Regions from separate parts of the Exiguobacterium sp. E17S genome, predicted to be linked through region 2. Evidence: predicted binding sites of a transcription regulator. Region 2 holds the regulator's gene; the other holds the start of a gene.
The links. The regulator Rex, encoded in region 2, represses fermentation and respiration genes when NADH is low (regulators of the CRP and FNR family bind a similar motif). The targets are predictions, from matches to a motif close to TTGTGAAATATTTCACAA.
Positions count from the first base shown of each region.

Region 1: a site for Rex is predicted at 5,203-5,220, ahead of AC3B4V_RS05885 (cytochrome ubiquinol oxidase subunit I). Genes of this name have one in related genera too.

Region 1 is NZ_JBYLRU010000001.1:1,116,649-1,127,685, forward strand. Features, by position in the region: gene rnjA (ribonuclease J1) at 1-679, opposite strand, end outside; gene AC3B4V_RS05865 (DNA-dependent RNA polymerase subunit epsilon) at 676-891, opposite strand; gene AC3B4V_RS05870 (Cof-type HAD-IIB family hydrolase) at 1,065-1,841, shown strand; gene AC3B4V_RS05875 (potassium channel family protein) at 1,879-2,547, opposite strand; gene AC3B4V_RS05880 (cytochrome d ubiquinol oxidase subunit II) at 2,652-3,674, opposite strand; gene AC3B4V_RS05885 (cytochrome ubiquinol oxidase subunit I) at 3,687-5,084, opposite strand; gene AC3B4V_RS05890 (N-acetyldiaminopimelate deacetylase) at 5,319-6,431, opposite strand; gene ccpC (transcriptional regulator CcpC) at 6,415-7,305, opposite strand; gene AC3B4V_RS05900 (disulfide bond formation protein B) at 7,371-7,766, shown strand; gene AC3B4V_RS05905 (FAD-dependent oxidoreductase) at 8,021-9,292, opposite strand; gene nadE (NAD(+) synthase) at 9,408-10,226, opposite strand; gene AC3B4V_RS05915 (BsuPI-related putative proteinase inhibitor) at 10,260-10,706, opposite strand; gene AC3B4V_RS05920 (hypothetical protein) at 10,786-10,998, opposite strand.
Region 2 is NZ_JBYLRU010000006.1:1,352-12,388, reverse strand. Features, by position in the region: gene AC3B4V_RS14415 (S8 family serine peptidase) at 1-693, opposite strand, end outside; tRNA gene AC3B4V_RS14410 (tRNA-Ala) at 918-993, opposite strand; gene tatC (twin-arginine translocase subunit TatC) at 1,099-1,878, opposite strand; gene AC3B4V_RS14400 (twin-arginine translocase TatA/TatE family subunit) at 1,886-2,083, opposite strand; gene AC3B4V_RS14395 (redox-sensing transcriptional repressor Rex) at 2,083-2,742, opposite strand; gene AC3B4V_RS14390 (ATP-binding cassette domain-containing protein) at 2,910-4,811, shown strand; gene AC3B4V_RS14385 (hypothetical protein) at 4,811-5,233, shown strand; gene AC3B4V_RS14380 (flavin reductase family protein) at 5,365-5,958, opposite strand; gene AC3B4V_RS14375 (DoxX family protein) at 5,978-6,376, opposite strand; gene AC3B4V_RS14370 (winged helix-turn-helix transcriptional regulator) at 6,560-6,880, shown strand; gene AC3B4V_RS14365 (flavodoxin) at 6,986-7,441, shown strand; gene AC3B4V_RS14360 (haloacid dehalogenase type II) at 7,510-8,169, shown strand; gene AC3B4V_RS14355 (hypothetical protein) at 8,217-8,786, opposite strand; gene tsaD (tRNA (adenosine(37)-N6)-threonylcarbamoyltransferase complex transferase subunit TsaD) at 8,815-9,822, opposite strand; gene rimI (ribosomal protein S18-alanine N-acetyltransferase) at 9,819-10,274, opposite strand; gene tsaB (tRNA (adenosine(37)-N6)-threonylcarbamoyltransferase complex dimerization subunit type 1 TsaB) at 10,267-10,920, opposite strand; gene tsaE (tRNA (adenosine(37)-N6)-threonylcarbamoyltransferase complex ATPase subunit type 1 TsaE) at 10,917-11,037, opposite strand, start outside.

The sequences.
Region 1 (11,037 bases), on a different contig from region 2:
TGATCCGTCCTTCCGCTTTACGGAAGATGTCTGAGATCGTTTCCCCAACGACACGTTCACTCATCGTAAACCCTTCCACTTCTGCGTTCGTTGAGTCCGATAGAAGACACAATACGCCTTCTTTACCGAGTTCAGCCATTTTCGCTAAATCAGCCGGCTCTCCGACTGGCGTGAAATCGAACTTGAAGTCCCCTGTATGCACGATGTTCCCTTGTGGTGTTTTGACGACGACACCGAACGAATTCGGAATCGAGTGTGTCGTACGGAAGAACGAGATGCTTGTCTTCCGGAACTTGATGACCGAATCTTCATCGATCTCATGCAGTTCCGCGTTGCGAAGCAAACCATGCTCTTCTAACTTCACCTTGATGAGACCCATCGCAATCTTCCCAGCGTAAATCGGTAAGTTCACTTGTTTAAGCAAGAAAGGCAGACCACCAATGTGATCTTCATGACCGTGTGTGATGAAGACGCCTTTGACCTTATCCTTATTCTTGATCAAGTACGTGTAATCTGGAATGACATAGTCGATTCCAAGTAATTCATCTTCTGGGAACATGACACCCGCGTCAATGACGATGATCTCATCTTGGAATTGAACGACATACGTGTTCTTCCCGATTTCCCCGAGTCCACCGAGTGCGAAAACGGCGGCCTGATGGTTTTTGACGAACTTCATTCGAACGTCGCAACCTTGAAATCAGGATGTTGTTGTTCGTATGTCAAAAATTCTCCGCTGACTTCGCGGATGAACTCGATGTTGATATCTTTGAGGTGGTCAATCGTTGATCGCACGTCACGAATGCTTTCCCCTTCTACATACATTGTTTCTGTCCGTTCACGAACAGGTGCTTCCGAACGAAGCGGTTGGTAAAATACTTTAAAAATCATGCCTAGCAACTCCTTATCAGTACATTGTTTTTTGTCCTTAGTACAGTATACACGATACATGGACTATTTTTCATCCTTATTCGGCATGTTCCCTTCCGGCAACACGCTTTTGGTTATGCTATACTTTCACATGAACAGGTCATTTCGACCAATTAAAAAGAGAAGGTGAAACCATGGCAAATCAGAAAGTCGTCTTTTTCGATATCGACGGAACCTTATTGCATGATGGTCATTTTGTTCCGGAATCAACAAAACAGGCAATTCGTAAGCTTCAAGAAAATGGTGTCTATGTAGCCCTTGCAACTGGACGCGGACCTGCGATGTTGTCTGGAATCCGTGAACTACTCAACATCGATACGATTATCGGCTATAACGGGCAAATCGTCGTTCATCAAAATGAAATCATCTACAAACGTCCACAACCTAAGACGGATTTAACGCATTTAACGCAACAAGCGAAAGAAAACGGGCATACACTCGTTTATCTTGGCGAAACAAAAGGCTTCACGACGAAATCAAATGACACGCATGTAGTAGATTCGCTCGGCGAACTCGACATGCCATTACCGATTCACGATGAAGAAGCTTTCTTATCGCATGATGTTTTCCAAACGCTCGTCTACTGTACGGCCGAAGAAGAAGCGGATTATGTTAAACGGTATGACGCATTCGATTTCATTCGTTGGCACCCACACGCAATGGATGTCATCAATGTCGGTTCCTCGAAAGCAGAAGGGATCAAACAATTCCTGAAATTGACGAATATTCGCCGCGAAGATACCTTTGCATTCGGTGATGCTTTAAACGATTTAGAGATGCTCCGCTACGTTGGAACGGGTATTGCAATGGGCAACGGGCTTCCAGAAACGAAAGCTGCCGCTGACTATGTCACGAAACCAATCCTTGAGGACGGTATCGCACACGGATTAAAAGAATTCCAACTCATTTAATTAAGTAAATGTAAAGCTGAGGCGCGCCTCAGCTTTTTTAGTTCTTCACTTTATGAATCGCACGCTCTAGACGGTCGAGATCCTCATTTTCACCAATGACGACGAGATAGTCCCCTTTTTCAATCATTTCATCAGCTTGTAGAGAAATCAGAACGTTTTCTCCACGTTTAATGGCGACGACGTTCGCTCCGTATTTGCTTCGTAGATCAAGGTCGATCAATGTTTGTTTTGCCATCCGGTCACTGACTTTAATTTCAACAATCGAAAATTCTTGAGATAAGTCGAGATAGTCAAGAATATTTGAACTCATTAAACCATTTGCAATCCGGACTCCCATATCCCGTTCGGGGTGAACGATGAAGTCTGCTCCGATTTTTCGTAATACCTTTTCGTGGTAATCGTTCGTCGCTTTAACGGTGATCGATTGTACCCCGAGCTCTTTTAAGATCAATGTCGTCAAGATGGATGCTTGAATATTTTCCCCGATGGCAACGATGACATGATCGAAGTTTCGGATTCCTAGACTTTTTAAGACATTCTCATCCGTTGTGTCCGCGATGACGGAATGCGTCGCAATTCCCATGAATTCATTGACGCGCTCCTCGTCGGAGTCAATCGCTAAGACATCGTAGCCATTTTTCGATAATTCGCGGACAATCGAGCCACCAAAGCGCCCTAGTCCAATTACTGCAAACTCTCCATTCATTTTCACAACTCTCCTTCACAATCGCTCTTCCTTAGTAGTGTACCCGATTCATTTTAAAATTACTATAAACGCCCCTGCGATTCGCAGAGGCGTTTATTCATCCATTATTTTGAGGATTTCCCACGTACATAATCGTTATCGAACAAGAAGAGTCGTAAAATCAAGTACAACGCCGGAATCAAGAGTAAGAGTCCGAAGATGAAGACAACGACGAGTGCGGAAGCCATTGTTTCGTTAACGACCGCTTTGTTGATATCGATATATGGATACAAGATATATGGTAAGTGCGTATAACCGTAACCGAACCATGCCACTCCATACTGTAGCATGACCGCGACGAAAGCAATTCCGTAATTCTTCTTCATGTAGACGAGTGTCACCGCAACAAGGAAGAAGATGAAACTAGCAGCGAACCACCACCAGTTCCCGTTTAAGATGTTCTCATAGTGCCATGCCGCTTGATTTTTCAATCCAAAGAAGACGAGTGCACAGACAAGAATCGTTGGACCACTCCAGAAGAGTGCCCATTTACGAATCAATGGCGTAGCTCCTTCATCCTTCGCTTTATCTGCGTAGAACAAGAGGAACATCGCACTGATATAGAGGACGGATACGATAGCGAGTGCGACGACCGACCAAGAGTAAAAGTTCGTAAATAATTTTGTTCCTAAAAACTCGACTGTTTCATTCGTTTTACGAATGAATCCACCTTGACTGATCGTCAAAGTCGTTGACATCGCCGCCGGAATCAATAGACCAGTTGCTCCATATAAGAACGTATAGAACATGCTGTCGTTTGATCCATAATTGGCAAATGCATAGAAGCTACCACGAATCGCAATCAATACGAGAACGATCGAGGCTGGCACAAGCAGTGCCGTACCGAAATAATAAGCGGTATCCGGGAAGAACCCGACTAGTCCGACGAAGAAGAATACGAAGAAGACGTTCGTTACCTCCCACACTGGTGAGAGATAACGAAGAATCAATCGATTCGTTAAATGATCCCGCTTCGTATATTTTGAATAAAAGGCGTAAAATCCAGCACCGAAGTCAATTGAGGCAACGATGAGATATCCGTACAGGAAAGTCCAAAGGACCGTAATTCCTAGTGTTTGAACGTCCAAATCGTTCCCTCCTTACTTATTATCATCCACGAACATAGCTTCCCCACGCGCGTGGTGGTTTTCAGCAAGTTCTTGAAGTTCTTTTCCAACCGGGTTTTTCTTGAACATCCGTAATAATACGACTGTACAAATCGTACCGAGCATCAAGTACAAGGCACTGAATAGAATCAACATCGGACCGACGGCAGTTGATGTCGTCGCCGCATCTGCTGTCCGCATGATGCCGTAAAGTGTCCAAGGTTGGCGACCAATTTCAGCATACATCCAACCTGCTTCAATGGAAATCATCGCCAGAGGTCCACCGATGAAGACACCTCTTAAAATCCATTTGTTATAAGGATTTAATTTTTTCAAACGGAATGCCAAGATGAACAAGGCAGAGATGGCAGCCAAATACATACCAATCGAAACCATGATATCGAAGAAATAGTGAACGATCAGCGGTGCTTGATCTTCTTTTGCGAACTCATTTAGACCAATGACTTCTGTATCTGGAGCTCCACCCGCAAGGATCGAGAGTGCATATGGGATTTTGACGGCTCCCTTGATTTCATAACTGCCGTCTTCTTGCTGATCAAGTATCCCACCAAAGATCAATTCTGCTTCACTTGTCGTTTCAAAATGCCATTCAGCAGCCGCGAGTTTCTCTGGCTGATATTTCGCCAAGTATTTCCCTGAGAAGTCCCCGACAAGTGCCGTCGAGAAGGCAAAAATCAATCCAGCCATAACCGTTAAGCGAAGTGCTTTTTTGTGATACGCTGTTTCCGCTGCTGAGAGTGTTTTTTTGCGGAGTAAGTGGAACGCCGCGATTGCCGCCAAGATGAAGGCGACTGTCAAATAAGCCGATACGATGACGTGTGTTGCTTTTGTAGGTGTTGCTGTATTGAACATTGCTTTTAATGGTTCAATTTGCGTTAGCGTTCCATTGACGATCTTAAATCCTTCTGGTGAGTTCATGAAGGAGTTGACCGTCGTAATGAAGAATGCTGATGCTGTCGCACCGATGACGACTGGAATCCCGATCAACCAGTGTAACCATGGGTTTTTGAATCGATCCCATGTATACAGGTAAATACCGAGGAAAATCGCTTCAAAGAAGAATGCGAATGTTTCCATGAACAGTGGTAATGCGATCGTTTGACCAGCCACTTGCATGAGTGACGGCCAAAGTAGTGATAATTGCAATCCGATGGCCGTCCCTGTCACGACACCGACTGCGACGGTAACGACGTATCCACGCGTCCACCGTCTTGCTAATAAAATATAATCCGGATCTTTGCGTTTCAGACCGATGAATTCAGCAGCGAGTACCATGAGTGGTACCCCGACGCCAATCGTCGCGAATATAATATGAAACGCTAATGTGAGCCCTGTCAACAATCGACTGAGCAATACGGGATCATTGAACATGTATATAGCCCCCTCTTCCTAAAACATACTTCTCTATATGGTCTATAACCGTATCATAGAGAACATAACCCTTTATGTCTGTTTATAATGTTTGATGTAACAAATTGTTCACATGTGCACGTGATTTTTTTCACAAAATGTTCGAAAACTCCTATTCTTACATATATAAAAAGCTCTCCCATTCTTGATTTCGAAAGGGAAAGCTTAATGTCCTTCATTATTTCATAAAACTTTTTAAACATATTCTCGGAAATAATGATCGAGTAAATCAATCACAAATGGAATCGCGGATTCATCCGGATTCAAGGTTGGTTGGTGAAGTCCAGATGTCGGATTGTCGACTCCGAGCCAAAACATCATCCCTGGAATTTCCTTCAACATGAATCCGAAGTCTTCTCCTGTCATTGCTGCATCACATTCAATATAGTTCGCATTCATCTTAACGAATGATGAAAATTTATCAACGATGTGTCGGTCATTGACGACCTCGTAATAACGATTTCCGAATTGTAGATCAATCTTGACGCCAAAGGAAGCTTCGATTCCCCGGATGATGTCACGAACACGTCGTTCCAGTTTTTCCATGTCTTCCCCGTTGAGTGCGCGCATCGTACCGTCAAGAACAGCTCTACCGGCGATGACGTTTTCTCGAATCCCGGCATCGACCTTTCCGATCGTGATGACGCTACAGTTCATCGGATTGATGGATCGGCTGACGATTGTTTGCAATTGCATGATCAAGGCTGCTTGCGCAACGACCGTATCAATCGTCAAATGAGGAAATGCCGCGTGACCACTTTGACCATAGATCGTGATATGGACTTCTCGAGCACTCGCGAACAAGACGCCTGGACGGCTTGCAATCGTACCGACTGGATACTCCGGTGCGACGTGAAGACCATACATCTCACTTGGACGATATTTTTCAAACAACGGACTTTTAATCATCGGTTCTGCCCCGCCCGGACCTTCTTCCGCTGGTTGGAATAAAAAGACGACATCATCCATGACCGGCAATTCAATGATTCGTTTCATCAATCCCAACGCAATCGACGTGTGCATATCGTGACCACAGGCATGCATGAAGCCTGGATGTTCCGAACAAAATGGAAGACCTGTCGCTTCTTCGATTGGTAACCCATCAATGTCTGCCCGGTATCCAATCGTCCGATTTCCAGTCAATCCTTTCACTCGAACGAAAACACCCGTTTCAAACGTGTCATACGTGACACGATCTGGTGGATAAGCACGAATTTGTTCCAATATAAAAGCTTGCGTCTTAAATTCCTTGAACCCTGGTTCTGGTATTTTATGAAGCGCGCGCCGCATTTCAATGGCGTATTCCATCTGACTGACTTCCTCCTTCTTCTTTTACGATATCCCAAAATGCTTGAACTTGTTTTAGTTCAAGCATCGATTCCGTAGACAAAATCCATGTATCTCGCTTTAATATCTTTCCAGATGATGTTTTTAACGGAAGCTGCATGACTTCATTTGATTGTTGGATCGTCGATTCGGGTAAAATCGCAAATCCAATTCCATGTAGAGCCATCTGCTTACATGTCTCGATTTGATCGACGACCAGCGTCCGAGATGGCGGACTTGCGAACCGATCTTGCCACCATTCTAAAATTTCTTGATAGTACGTTGAATCACTCTTGAACTGGATGAATGGTCGATCCGTCAAGCGTAACTGTTCGATTGACGTCAACTCACTATCGACTAAATAGAGCGGATCCGAGAAAAGACGTTCTTTGACACCTTTCCAGTCCGGGTTTCCACGAATGATTCCGATATGAAAATGTTCCTCTAACATATGACGCATCATCTCACTGGACCATCCCGTGACAAGCTGAACACGGACATGCGGATAACGCTCTACGAATCGTTTCAAGACACGCGGGAGCCAGTATTGCCCCATGATGGAAGCAACGGCAATTCGAAGCGTTCCATAAACAGCACCCTCTTCTGCCGTCAATTCACTTTTTAACTCAAGTTCCTTCCGATTCATCTCTTTTGCGAGACCGATTACTTTTTCTCCCTGTGGTGTGATGCTTAACCCACGCGATGAACGAATGAATAACTTTGTTCCCCAGCGTCTTTCAATCGCAACGAGACGTTGACTAAGTGCAGGTTGCGAGACGAATAATCGTTCAGCAGCGCGCCTCATATTCAATTCTTCCGATAAAGTGATCAACATTTCCATTTCCGACACTTGCAATGTGAGATTCGACTCCTCATGATATAAGATGGCATTAGTTTAACACGTTAGAAAGGACGATACATATGACACGCTATCATTTTATGTTCATCATCTCAACGATTGCAACGCTTGGCAGTCTCTATTTCAGTGAAATTCGTGGATTCATCCCCTGCCCTCTCTGTTGGTGGCAACGACTATTCATGTATACGACTGCCTTTTATTTGCTCATCTCGCTATTCCGTTCGAAAACGATTGATCCACTCTTCGTCCGCCTGTATGTGCTTGCCGGCTTTGGTGTCGCCTTGTACCACGTCATCCTTGAGCGCTTACCCGATGGCGAAGCGTTATGTACAAGCGGCTGTCTCGTCAAGTGGGTCAACTATTTTGGTTTCTTGACGATCCCGATGATGAGTCTCATTGCCTTCACTTTACTCTTGATTCTAGCGTTCTATCCAGCACGTTCGAACAATGAAGCATAAGATGGGCTGACTCAAAAGTCAGTCTCTACAAAGATAAGGATGGCAGAATGATGATCTGCCATCCTTATCTCGTAACAAAAAGAATGACGCGTCACACGCCACTCCTACAGGAACAAGCGTATTTATGCGCTGTCAGAGACGAACAAGACCAGCTTTCCTGCTTCAACGAAGTAGGAAAGCTGGCTTGTGTCTCGCCTGAGGAAAGGGCGTGAAAAGACGCGTCATTCTTTTTTTGAGTCAGCCCCCGTTTGACATCACGTCCAGCGATTGAAGACGCTCACGGCACTTGAGAACGCAAGCTCCGAGAGTTGTCCCGTACCTTCACACCAGTCCCCGACGAAAGCGACACCTGCATGATCCGGAATATGAGTCGCAAGCGGCGCTTGCCCCATTTTCCATTTGATTTCTTGTACGACTGCTCGTTTGATCGTTCGTTCTGCGACGATACGTTGTCGCCAATCTGCAAAATGAACGTCAAGCATCTGTTCGATTCCTGTTCGGACATGTCCAATATAATCAGGATCCTCAAGTCGATCGTGTTCAAGGTAGGCGATTGCTTGAAGGACTTGACCATCCTTCGGTGCGAGACTTGCATCATAATGCGATAAATCCGTAATGAACGCTCGATGCGAACGGTCGTAGATGTATGAATACGGTGTTTGGATATACGGATGAAGTCCAAGATCATATACGAATACTTCTACCGGTTCATGACTTGCATATGGTGTAACAAATCGCTGAATGGCAGTGGGGGTCGCCATTTTTAAGATTTCACGCGGTGGTACGGCAAAGATGATCCGTTCGACGTTCCATTCTTGTTTCTTTCGATCACGTACTAAGAATCCTGTCGTAGTCGATTCGACTGCTGTTATTTTTGTTTTTTTCAGGATTTCTCCGTGGTTCTCTAGGATGATCCGTTCCAACTCCTGTACTAACCCTTGCCATCCACCTTCGATGTATGAGACAGGCTTGCGCGTCCGAAAAAGTTTTTGATAGTACTCGAAATAGACGTCTGACGGAATTTTTTCGGGTTCTGCCGTAAAAAAGTTCGTTGATGCCAAATCAAGCATCAACTGTGCCACTTGTTCATCGACTCGTTCTGTCTTTAACCATTGCCCGATCGATTGTTGCGGATCCCCTCGTTCGACTCGTAAAATCGTTTTAATGATTTCCCATGTGAAACGTACTTTGTTCGTTCCTTCGATGACTTCTGTTTTCAATAATCCCCAGGCATTCGCAGGAACTGCCGTCAAATGACCTGAAAACTCATATTTCGCACGACTCGCTGAGAAATCCAGCCACGTCACTTCGATACCGAGCTGTTTCGTTAGTTTGCGAAGAATCGATTGATCGCGTCCATAAATCGCATGAGCACCGTAATTAAACGTAAATCCTTTTACGGTTTGAGAGGTGGCACGTCCTCCAAGTAATCCCGCATCCCAAAGCGTGACCGGTGTTCCTTGTTTTGCGAATAATGCAGCTGCCGTCAAGCCGGATAACCCTCCACCTATAATCCCAATCGTCATACTCTCGCCTCCTCAATCATCGTTTCTCTTCTTTTCCCATAACAATTGAAGAAGAATCGAAGAACATGAAAAAAGACGTGATTTCACGATTGAAATCACGTCTCCTTATTTTGGATTAGGCTTTCCACCATTCATCGAGTGGTGAGACCGGCATATGATGCTTGTGTCCAACACGTTTATACTGCGTCTCTAACTTTTCTTGACTTGCTTCTGAAATCGTCTTTCCTTCCAAGTAGTCATCGATTTCTTCATATGTCATACCAAGTGCCACTTCGTCTGGTAGTGCCGGACGATTTTCCTCAAGGTCTGCTGTCGGAACTTTTTCAATCAAGACTTCTGGTGCGTTCAAGTAACGTAAGAGTTGTTTCCCTTGCCGTTTATTCAGTCCTGTCAATGGCGTCAAATCACATGCACCATCACCGTGTTTCGTGTAGAATCCCGTCACGAATTCAGCTGCATGATCCGTCCCAACGACTAAACAGCCATAATGAGCGGCTAAATCATATTGGCTTTTCATTCGCTCCCGCGCTTTCGTATTTCCTTTACTAAAGTCGGAAAGTTCTGCACCTGTCGCTTCTTTGAACGCCTGCATCGATGCTTCGACTGCTGGTTTAATGTTCACACGAAGCGAATGATCCGGTTGAATGAACGTCAAGGCTGTCTGTGCGTCTGCTTCATCTTGTTGTTCCCCGTAAGGCAAGCGGACCGCATAAAACGCGACATCTTTCCCCTCTTCTTTTCGCAACTCTTCAACAGCCAGTTGGCACAGACGACCGGCGAGCGAAGAATCTTGTCCGCCAGAGATGCCTAATACGAATCCTTTTGCTCCTGTATGCTTGAGATACGCCTTCAAGAAGGCTACCCGCTCGTTTACTTCTTGTGCTGGGTCAATGACAGGTTTTACGCCTGTTACTTGGATGATTTCTTGCTGCATGAATCGCTTCACTCCTTCATGTTGTGTTAATCGTCATTTTGAATCAATCATTTGCTGATCCGTCGTTTGTTTCGCACTTGCTCCTTTAAACTGACGGATTGTCGATACGCGTACTTCCGTACTATCACCTAAAGAGGAGATTGGTAATTCAACCGTATACTGTTTCGTTTCGCGTTTCGTGAACGTATCTTTTTCAATCGCTTGCGTGAATACTTGCTCTTTCTCAAAATCATACGTTACGTGTTGTTTCGCATCAATCAATTGAGCCTGAAAACGTTGTGAGGAAGGATACGTCACGTTCACACTGTGATCATTTGGATTCGTTAAAGAAATGTCTAATTGCATCATGTCGTCCTGCTTTGTCGTTTTGACTGCGATCTGAATCGGTTCGTTCGTGGTTGTTGTTGCCTGTTGTTTCTTTTCTTGGCAACCTGCTAAACAAACAGAAAGCAGTAGCAGAATGAAAACGAGACGTTTCATCTCATCCCTCCTTTTATCTCTAATAATTTTATCACAAAAAAAGCGAGAGAGGATTCTCCTCTCTCGCACGTTTATCCACTTATGCCACAGGTAAAGTCGATGGATTCATCTTGAATGAAAACAATTGCTCTAATCCTGTCGCAAACAGTTCGTCACAAATATCCTCTGCTGCGTTTGCTGGCGCGACTAATGTAATCGTACGACTGTCGATTGTTTCGATCGTTACATATACCCCTGTTTTTGTCCGTTCCTTGTATCCTACTGCTAAATCTGTTTCAGCGAAAAGTAACATATCCCCGATTCTCCCCTTTTCTCATTCATAATGCCCAGC
Region 2 (11,037 bases):
GAAGTACTTTCCTTTTAAGCCTTTTGTTTCTTTCGCACTATCGACTTTCGAAGAAGTCAAATCGATCTTCGTCTCAGGGCTCAAGACCATGTCCTTATGCGATGGATCGATTCCCGTATCGATGACGGCAACGATTGTTCCTTCCCCTTTAAAACCATAGTCCTGCCATGTTTCCTTCGCATTGACCATGTCCTTGCTGTACAGCATGTCTGGCTTGGCACCTTTAGCAACTTCTGGACGCGCATACTCATGGGCGATATGTACGCTCTTGACTCCGCTCAGTTGTTTAATGTCTTCGATGTCCCCGAACTTGACTTCACCACTGAATCCGTTGATGACGGTTGTGAAGCTTTCCTTATATGTAACGGGAATCGCCTTTTTAGCGATGGCTGACTTGACTGATTTTTGGACATTGACGAGGCGATCTTTGATCGACTCTTTTTCGGCATTGCTCAATGTGCTATACCGCTTGTTTTGAGCCTGGGCGATTTGAATCGCCGGCTTCTCTTCCATCTCGATGACGACACGAACTTTATCCGATTGTTTGTAGTTCTTCTCTTGCCCCGATTTCTTCAGCGAGAGCGCTTGCGGTTTTTGACCCGTTGCTTTGTCTTGCGACGACAGTGCACCTTGCGCACTGACTAGATTGGAAGACGTCATTAAGACGGCTGCCATAAGTGCAATCTTCTTCATGCGTTCGTTTTCCCCTTTTCTGTAAAACCATAGTAGTACTACTGATAAAACAGTTAAACGAAAATTCTGTATATTTAGTTTAATGAATTTAATGGAAATAAACAATTTATATTTGCCTATTTTTTTAATTTATTTGTTTTACATGACATTTTATATTTTTGAGGAATTTAACTGGGAGTAAAATAAAAACTCCTCGAAGCCTCGAGGAGTTGGATATTTGGTATTGGTGGAGACTATCGGGATCGAACCGACGACCTTTTGGCTGCCAGCCAAACGCTCTCCCAGCTGAGCTAAGCCCCCATGAATTATCTTTAGTATACGTATCACTAACTGCTTTATCAATATAAAAATAACGCTTTCATAAAAAAGAATTCCTTCCAAAAATCGTCGGAAGGAATTCACGATTCATTTATTCAATTCACGCATCAAATCCGCCTGTCGTTCAAGCTCTGCCTGTTGCTCGAGGATCAGGACTTTTTTGTACGTCCGCGCAGAAATCAAGATGCTGATCTCATAGAGAACGAACAATGGAACCGAGATCATCAAGTGTGACGTCACGTCCGGCGGTGCGATCAATGCCGCAACGACGAACAGCGCAAAGTACGCATATTTCCGATTCTTTCGCATGAAATATGGCGTCACGAGACCCAGACGTGTCAGGAACATCGTCACGACCGGCAATTGGAAAAGAAGACCGAACGGCATCGTCAATCGGATTAAGAAACTGAAGTAGTTCTCCACTCCGATGACTTGTTCGATTCCGAGCTCTTTCCCGAGATCCGTTGAGACTTCAAGCAAGAAGGGAAGCAACCAGAAATACGAGAAGGCTACGCCAGCCAAAAACAGGAAGAAGATGACCGGAATATAAGTCAATGTCGCTTTTTGCTCCTTGTCATAAAGTCCTGGTCGGACGAATGCCCAGAGTTGATACATCCAGAACGGTGACGCTAAAATCAGCGCAATGATGAACGCAAGATTCAAATACAACATTAAAGGATCGGCGACGTTGAAGGCATTCAAACCGATACCGAGCTCTTTTAAGTCCGCTTGCAAGAAGCGAACGAGCGGTCGGACGAGCGGAAATGCGACAGCGAACAGGACGACGACGATGATAAGCGACCAGACGATCCGCTTACGCAGTTCGTCAAGGTGCGACGTCATGCTTTGCTCTTGATCAACCGTCATGATTCAATCACTTCTCTTTCGGTTCGTCCTTTTTATCGTCGTCCATGATGCCATTCGTGGCATTTTTGAACTCTTTCAATGTCTGACCCGCAGCGCGTCCGAATTCTGGTAACTTTTTCGGTCCGAAAATGATCAATGCGACGACCGCGATTAATCCGATGCTCGCAGGTCCGATACCTAGTGTGAGCGGAATAAGGTTTTCCATTATGATTTCACTCCTTCAGCTGATTGCGAATAATGCTTCATGAAATAAACTAACGACTGCAACTCGATCGATAAATCAATGTGATGGACCCGGACGCTAGCTGGCACGTTCAACCGCGCTGGCGTAAAGTTCAGGATGCCTGTCACACCATACTCGACTAACTCATCCGCTACTGACTGCGCGAACTGGGATGGAACCGTCAAGATGGCAACATCGACCTGATTCGCTTCGATTTGTTCTTTCATGTCCGAAACATGATAGATTGGAACGTCATGCGTTGTTGTTCCGACCTTCTCTTCGTCCGCATCAAACGCAACGACTATCCGAGTACTATTATTCTTTAAAAAGTTATAATTTGCAAACGCTGTTCCGAGATGACCGACCCCAATTAAGGCAACATTCGTCACCTCATCTTGATTCAAGGTTTTGCGGAAAAACGTTAAGAGATGTTGAACGTTATATCCATACCCCTTCTTCCCTAATGCCCCAAAGTAGGAAAAATCGCGACGAATCGTTGCTGAATCAACCTTCACCGCCTCGCTTAACTCAGCAGAAGAGACGCGGAGCTTGCCTGAATTGTATAAACTTTGGATGAAGCGATAATATAGCGGCAACCGTTTTGCTGTCGCTTGTGGAATTTTTGTGTCTGGTCCATTCATCCTGCAGTTCCCCCTTCGGCCACATCCATCGTGGCACCCAAATCTTTGCAAAAAGCTTTCTACTTTCCTTGATTGTAAACCACTTCACATAGAGTCACAAATAATATATTCCGCAGGACCTCGCGCTTTTGTTCGTGATAGACTAAAGGGTGGAAGGATGGATGGAAATGATACTCTTACAAGTCAACCAACTCTCGAAATCATTCGGCGTCGAGCCGATTTTAGAAAATATCAAATTGGAAGTACAAGAGCGCGACCGCATTGCGCTCGTCGGACGAAACGGTGCCGGTAAATCGACCTTGCTCAAAATCATTGCTGGCGAACTCAGTCATGACTCAGGTGACATCATGAAAGGCAAGGATGTCAAAATCGGTTATCTCGCGCAAGACAGTGGTCTTGAATCGAATGAAACGATCTGGAACGAGATGCTGACCGTCTTCGAACATCTTCAGGAACAAGAACGAACACTACGCCGGATGGAAATTGAAATGGGTATGGAGCATATCTTGAACGACCCGGTCGCGTACGATCGTCTCCTGAAGACGTATGATCAAGCGCAACACGACTTCTCAGAAGCGGGTGGTTATCAGTTCGAAGCAAATATCCGCTCTGTTTTGCACGGCATGCGCTTTTATCCGGATGATTACTCGCGCCGGATTCAGACATTATCCGGTGGTCAACGGACACGGCTTGCCTTAGCGAAGATGCTCTTACAAGCACCAGAGCTTCTCATTCTCGATGAGCCGACCAACCACCTCGATATCGATACGCTCGCGTGGCTCGAAAGTTACCTCGGTGGTTATCGTGGTGCCGTCCTGATCGTCTCGCACGACCGGTACTTCCTCGACCAAGTCGTCAATGTCGTCTACGAACTGTCGCGCAATGTCTGTCGTAAGTTCACGGGGAACTATACGAAGTACTTGGAGCAAAAAGCGGCCTTATACGATCAGGAAATGAAGCAGTTCGAACAGCAGCAAGAAGAAATCGCGAAGATGCAGGACTTCATTCAACGGAACATCGCCCGGGCGACGACGACAAAACGTGCCCAGAGTGTCCGGAAACGGCTCGAAAAGGTCGACCGACTCGACCGACCAGATGGAGATGAGCGTAGCACGGTCCTGTCCTTCCCGATTGAAAAACAGAGCGGGAACGACGTTCTGCAAGTCAATCAACTGGCGATCGGTTATGAAGAAGCTGTCTCAAAAGACATCACCTTCCGCTTGCAACGCGGTGAATCACTGGCACTCGTCGGACCGAACGGAATCGGAAAGTCGACGCTTCTAAAAGTCCTCGTCGGTCGCTTACGCCCCCTCTTCGGTGATTTCCGTTTCGGAACCGGCGTCTCGATCGGCTATTACGATCAAGAGCAGGCGGAACTCAATGATCGGAACCGTGTCATCGATGAGATTTGGAACGAATGGCCACTGATGCGTGAACAAGAAGTCCGGTCCGTCCTCGGGCAATTCCTGTTTAGCGGTGACGATGTCTTCAAGATCGTCCATGAGTTATCCGGTGGCGAACGCGGACGTCTCGCGCTCGCGAAACTGAAACTCCGAAAGACGAACGTCCTCGTCCTCGATGAGCCGACGAACCACTTGGATCTGGATTCGAAGATGGTCCTTGAAAACGCGCTCGTCGACTACGAAGGTACGCTGCTATTCGTCTCCCACGACCGTTACTTCATCGACCGGATCGCGACCCGCGTCATCGAGATGAGTGAAGCCGGCGTGACGGAATACCTCGGTGATTATTCGTACTACACGGAGAAGAAGGCGGAGCAAGAAGAGATTGCGCGTCTTGAAGCCGAGGAAGCAAAAGCCGCAAAGGTCACGGCGTCGAAGACGATCGACAAGGAAGCACAGAAAGAAGAACGCAAGCGCCGTCAGCAGATCGAGCAACTCGAACAAGACATCGAGCGGCTCGAACAGCGTTCGGCAGAAATTGAACAATTGCTCTGTGAACCGGAAGTCTTCAACGATATTCCGAAAGCGACAGCTCTTTCAGCAGAACGTGACCAGATTGATGTCGATCTACTCGAATTGATGGAACGATGGGAGAACCAACACTGATGCGGACGAAAAGTTTTTTCATTAACTTGATTCAAGGACTGCTATCCGGCATCCTTTATTTCGTACCGATGTATGCGGACTACGTGTCGACCTTCATCCGGCCGGATGCTTTTAATGCCGCGCTTCCTTTGTTCCTCCTGATTTCTTGTATGATCGGTCTCGTCATCCAGACATGGAGCGGTCTTTTCGTCAGTTTACTCTCGGGATTATGCTGTACGCTCCTGACGACACAGCTATTCGTTGAACTCAATGACCCGTTGATCCTATCGTATTACGGTAGTGTCTCACCGCTCACCGCTTTCTTGATCAGCTGTGTCGGCATTTGGGCACTCGCAATCGTCTTTTATTTGCTCGATGGTTATCAGTACAGTAAACGTCATGGTCTTGAAGCCTCTTCAAACGAAATCGATCCGCAACCTTGAAGTCCGATCGATGAATCAGATGAACGACATGAGAAAAAGGAGTGGAGATTCCGGTAGCTAGACCGGTCTCTCCACTCCTTTTTGTTTGAATCAAAACGAATCGTACGATGAATCAGGCATTCACGCTTCTATCATTTTGTCGGTCGGGCAATCGTAAACGTCTTCCCGATCGTCGCATAATCATTCCCTGCTAAACGAGCGACAGCCTTCAATCCTGCTGCGTCAATCCGGAACGAATCGACGAGTTCATCCGCGACGTGATAGCGCAGTACTTCCCCAATCAAAAGATCGGCACCTTCTAGCTCGACGTGTTGCGTCAAGCGCATCTCGAACCGGATTTTCGCTTCCGCGATTCCAGGTACTTCGATCGCGTCACTATCGACGAGCGTCAAATCCGTCCGCTCAAGCTCACTTTCACCGTAAGCAAGTGGCGCTGCTGTCTCATTGACTGCGTCGACGATCTCTTCGCTGACGATATGGATGACATAACTTTGTTTTGCAAGGATATTACGTGCCGTATCCTTCTGCCCCTGATCCGTCCGTTGTACGGCGATCACCAGTTGCGGCGGACTGCTTGAAGCGACCGTAAAGAAGGAAAACGGTGCGGCGTTGACCGTCCCGTCTTCTCCTTGCGTTGTCACGAAAGCAATCGGACGCGGAATGATGCTTCCGATCAGTAATTTATAATTGTCTTTTGCGCTAAGCGTTGATGCCTCGAACTTCATGAATGACCCACCTTTTTCTTCACCCGATGAGTGCAGCGAGTGAATAGTCTCCAGCACCGATCATCGCTACACCAAGCGCGATGACGATCAATGCCATGTTGTATTCGTACCCGTTCTGCGTCACCCAGTAACCATTCGCACCGTGTACTTTAACGATCGCGACAAGCATCGATCCGATGATGAGGAGTGCTGCGATCCAGAGGAATACGCCTCCTGCAAACAACAAGCCGCCGATCAATTCAGCAAGACCTGCTGTAATCGCGAGTGCCTTCCCTGGCTTCATGCCAATTGATTCGAACCAACCGCCTGTTCCAGCGATTCCGTGTCCGCCGAACCAACCAAATAATTTTTGTGTCCCGTGTGCAGCGAACGTTAAGCCGATGATTAAACGAATGATTAAAAGTCCTGTATCCATCATTTCTCTCTTCTCCTTTTACCTAATGTATTTTAGTTACTTTAAGTAACTCAATAAACAGACTATATCTTATCACTTACTAAAAGTAAATAGATTTGTTTTAGTTCTTTTTGTTACATTAAGTAAAATGATTCGATTTTTTTAGCAGAAGCGGGTATACTACAACTATAGAAAGGATGAGTGCTGATGGAAGAAGTCGCAATCCAACCGGCTCTTTGTCCCAAAGTCGAACATGCCTTTGAAATCTTAGGTAAGAAATGGACGGGTCTGATCTTACGTCACTTGTTGACGAAGACATGTCGTTTCAATGAGATTCAAGATGCCATTCCCGAATTATCAGGTCGTATGCTCACGGAACGTATGAAGGAGCTCGAAGCGGAAGGCATCGTCATCCGGACTGTCATTCCCGATCGTCCGATTAAGATTCAATACAGTTTGACCGACAAAGGGCGCCAACTCGAACCGGTCATTCGTTCCATTGAGGAATGGGCCGAACTACAAGACTAATGTATAAAAAAGCATCTTCTTCGGAAGGTGCTTTTTTATGTGTCCTTTGACATTGATAATCATTATCAATTACAGTAGAGAAGTACAGTGAAAGGAGGAAGATGCATGCATATCGCGATTGGATTCGTCAGCATGTCCGGTAATACGGAAGATATCGTCTCGCTCATTCAACATGAACTCGAGCAACACGATGTCGACGTGACGATCACGGAACTAGATCAATTCGTCGGGGAGGACTTATCACGTTTTGATGGTCTATTACTCGGCTCATATACATGGGGAGACGGTGATTTACCGTATGAAGCAGAAGATTTTGTCGAGGAGCTCCGGGAACAATCCTTACAAGGAATACCGGCGGCTGCTTTTGGTTCGGGGGATCTTGATTATCCGAAGTACTGCGCAGCCGTTGATTTGATTGAAGACGCATTAAAAGAAGCTGGGGCGACCCTCGTCACGGATGGCTTGAAGATTGAGTTTGATCCGAATACCCCGGAGAAACAAGCCGCTTGTCGTGCGTTCGCGCAAACGTTTCATCGCTTTTTACAACAGGTTCATTCTTGAGTGTCGTTTGAATCCGTACTGTAAGGGAATCGTTAAAGCAGACTCTATGAAAGTGAGATGAATGTTTTATGACGATTCAAGCACTCGTCTTTGACGTCTACGGTACATTATTCGATGTCCATTCCGTCAAAGAACAAGCCGAAGCGCTTTATCCGGATCACGGAGAAGCGATCAGCAAACGCTGGCGGGAGAAACAACTGGAGTACTCTTTCCTCCGGCAATTGAACGGACAGTATGTGCCGTTCAGCCAAGTAACACAAGATGCCCTCCGCTATACGTTACTCGAACTGAAGCTCCATGTGACCGAGGAACAAATCACGACCTTAATGGAAACGTACCTGACGCTTGATGTATATCCTGAAGTCAGCTCCGTTCTCGAGACGATGGCGGACAAGCGTCTGGTCGTCTTCTCGAACGGTTCCCATGATATGCTCGATCCGCTGATTGAGCAGTCAGGCTTAGCCGATCGGTTCGAACATCTCGTCAGTGTCGATGATATCAAACAGTATAAGCCAGCACCTGCATCCTATATGCATGCCTTAAACACGCTCGGTCTAAAACGCGAGGAGATCCTCTTCATGTCCTCGAACGGTTGGGATATCACCGGGGCGAAGAGTTTCGGCTTCAAAACGGCATGGATCAATCGAAATGGACTTCCGGTCGAGGAATTGAATCTCGATCCCGATCGCATCTATGATGACTTGACGGGTATCACTGAATGGCAATGAACGAACAACAGCGGACTCCTATTTAGGAATCCGCTGTTTTCATGTCTTCAGTAATTCGAAAGACGTGAGTAACCCTTCTTGAATAGATCGAGTTTCAGACCGCCTTCTTTTTCGATGAAGAAGAGGTATTCGTTTTGATCCGTATCTTTATAGAAGACCTTAAATAACGTCAACGTCCGCTTTTTATTGTTCTCGACAGCCGTCACCTCGTGCTTTGAGATCACCTCGGCTTGGACTTGTTCTGCATCCATCTTTTGAATCATTGGTTCGAATGACTTCTTTTCTTGATCCGTCACCGGTGTTCCGGAAGCAATCATGAAATAATCATCACTCGCCTTGTTCGTTAAACCATACTTCCGATCGACGATGACGACGTTACTGAGCTTACCATTGATTGTCTGATCAAAAGCATATAACTTTTGAATCCGGGTCTTTTCCCCTTCTGCTCGTCCGATTTCGTAAAGTGGACGTTGTTTCGTATTCGTCTCGACCGCTTTTTTATCGGGTACGAGTTCTTCCTTATAGGCGACTTGGTATGCGTTGACGATTTCTCGGACCTGAAGTCCGATCGCGACGATGACCAGTACCGCTAACAATGCGATGATGACTTTTTTCATTCCATTTCCCCCAAGTTGTTCGGATTCCTTACTTTAAATCTAGCCCAGGTTCTGCGTTCATGGCAAGTGTCGAATAGCGTAACGCGCGATATGGATGAATCGCAGCCGCTCCGATCATCGCCGCATTATCTCCACACAGGTGCATCGGCGGAATGATGAGATCGATTCCTTCCTTCGCACACGCCGCTTCGAGACCTTGGCGTAATCCTTTGTTAGCAGCGACGCCACCAGCAAGCAGCAATTGACGTCCCCCTTTATCCTTCACGGCACGGACCGCCTTCGTCACGAGTACCTCGACGACGCTTGCTTGGAAACTCGCGGCTAAATCTTCCGGAATGATCGTTTCCCCCCGTTGTTCGGCGTTATGCACGGCATTGATGACTGCTGACTTCAAACCGCTGAAGCTAAAGTCATACGAATCCTTTTCGAGCCAGACACGCGGAAAATGGAACGTATCCTGACCAGTCTGTGCCAATTGATCGATCCGTGGACCACCTGGATATGGTAACTTCAACGTCCGAGCAACTTTATCATATGCTTCCCCCGCGGCATCATCCCGTGTTTCACCAATGACTTCATATACACCGTCTTCCGGCATGTAGATCAGTTCCGTGTGCCCACCTGATGCAATCAAACAGACGAGCGGAAACTCAAGCTCTTGCACGAGACGATTCGCATAGATATGACCTGCGATATGATGAACACCGATCAATGGTTTATCATGCGCAAAGGCCAGTGCCTTCGCTGCGCTGACACCAACGAGTAATGCTCCGACCAGTCCAGGTCCTTCCGTGACGGCAATCGCGTCGATATCGTCGATCGTGACGTTCGCTTCCGTCAAGGCGTCATCAATGACGTATGTGATCCGTTCGACGTGATGCCGTGAAGCCACTTCAGGCACGACGCCACCGAATCGTTTATGACTTTCGATTTGAGACGAGACGACGTTCGATAAGACGTCGGTTCCTCCACGGACGACGGCAGCCGCCGTTTCGTCGCAACTCGATTCGATTGCTAGAATCAATGGTTGTGTCATAGGTCTTCTCCCTCCAGCTCCAGCCAGTAGATGGCAGCATCTTCATTGTTATCTTGATAATATCGTTTTCGGACACCGACATACTGAAATCCGAGTTTTTCATATAAAGTCCGCGCTGGTGTGTTCGAGACACGTACTTCGAGTGTCATCGCCCGCAAATCAAGTGCACGACCGACGGCGATCAATGCCGTTAGCAGATCTTCCCCAAGCCCTTGTCCACGGTGCGACTGCTTGACGGCAATATTCGTAATATGTCCCTCATCCGCGATATGCCACAGACCAGCAAACCCAACGATACCATCTTGATCGGCAACGACATAATAGGCATTCGGATTTTGTGTCATTTCCGCTTCGAAGGCATCTAGCGTCCACGGTGTCGCAAACGATTCGAGTTCGACCGCGTGAACACCTGCAGCATCCTGTACGGTCATCCGACGAATGCCCTTACTCATGACGCTGTGCCTCGATCCATTTCGCTTCTGCTTCAGCCAGGCGCAGGTATCGTGGCTCAAACGCATGCGCTTCGACCGTCTGGCGCGTTGCACCGAGTAAAGCGAGTACGCCGGCACGTGGCGTCCGGAAAGCAGGAGCCGCCTTTTCAAATGGTTGAAGAATCTCTTCGAACGCATCGACGTCTCCTGTGACGAGCGTATCTGGCGGTAACGTCTTCACAAAAGAAGAAATCTCGACATGCTGTTCTTCACCAATTCGTTTCCCGGCGTCGTACACTCCGACAAACCCTGCTCCACGCCGCGCATCTTGAATCGCCGCAACGCGTCCTGTATGACCAGTCGAAGCTGCCATCAGTTCAAGTGTCGAGATGGCAACAAGCTCGATACCGAGTGTATAAGCAAGCGTCTTCGCTGTCGTCGCTCCAATCCGTAATCCCGTATAAGAACCAGGACCGTCAGCAACAACGATGCGTGTCAGTTGAGCCGGTGTCCATTTTGCTTCCACCATCAAGCGCTCAAGCAACGGCATGAGTTTCGTCGCATGATTCAAAGACGTGACGTAAGAAGCTTCTGCTACAATCTGTTTCCCGTCTGAAAGAGCGACTGATAATTGTTTCGTCGATGTATCAATAGCTACGATTTTCATGATTTCAATCCCTCACATAATGTAATGTATCGTTCTCCGATCGGCGTCAGCTCAAAACGACGGCTATCATCACCCGTTCGCGTAATCGTGATTGCCAACCGTTCAGGGGGAAGACTG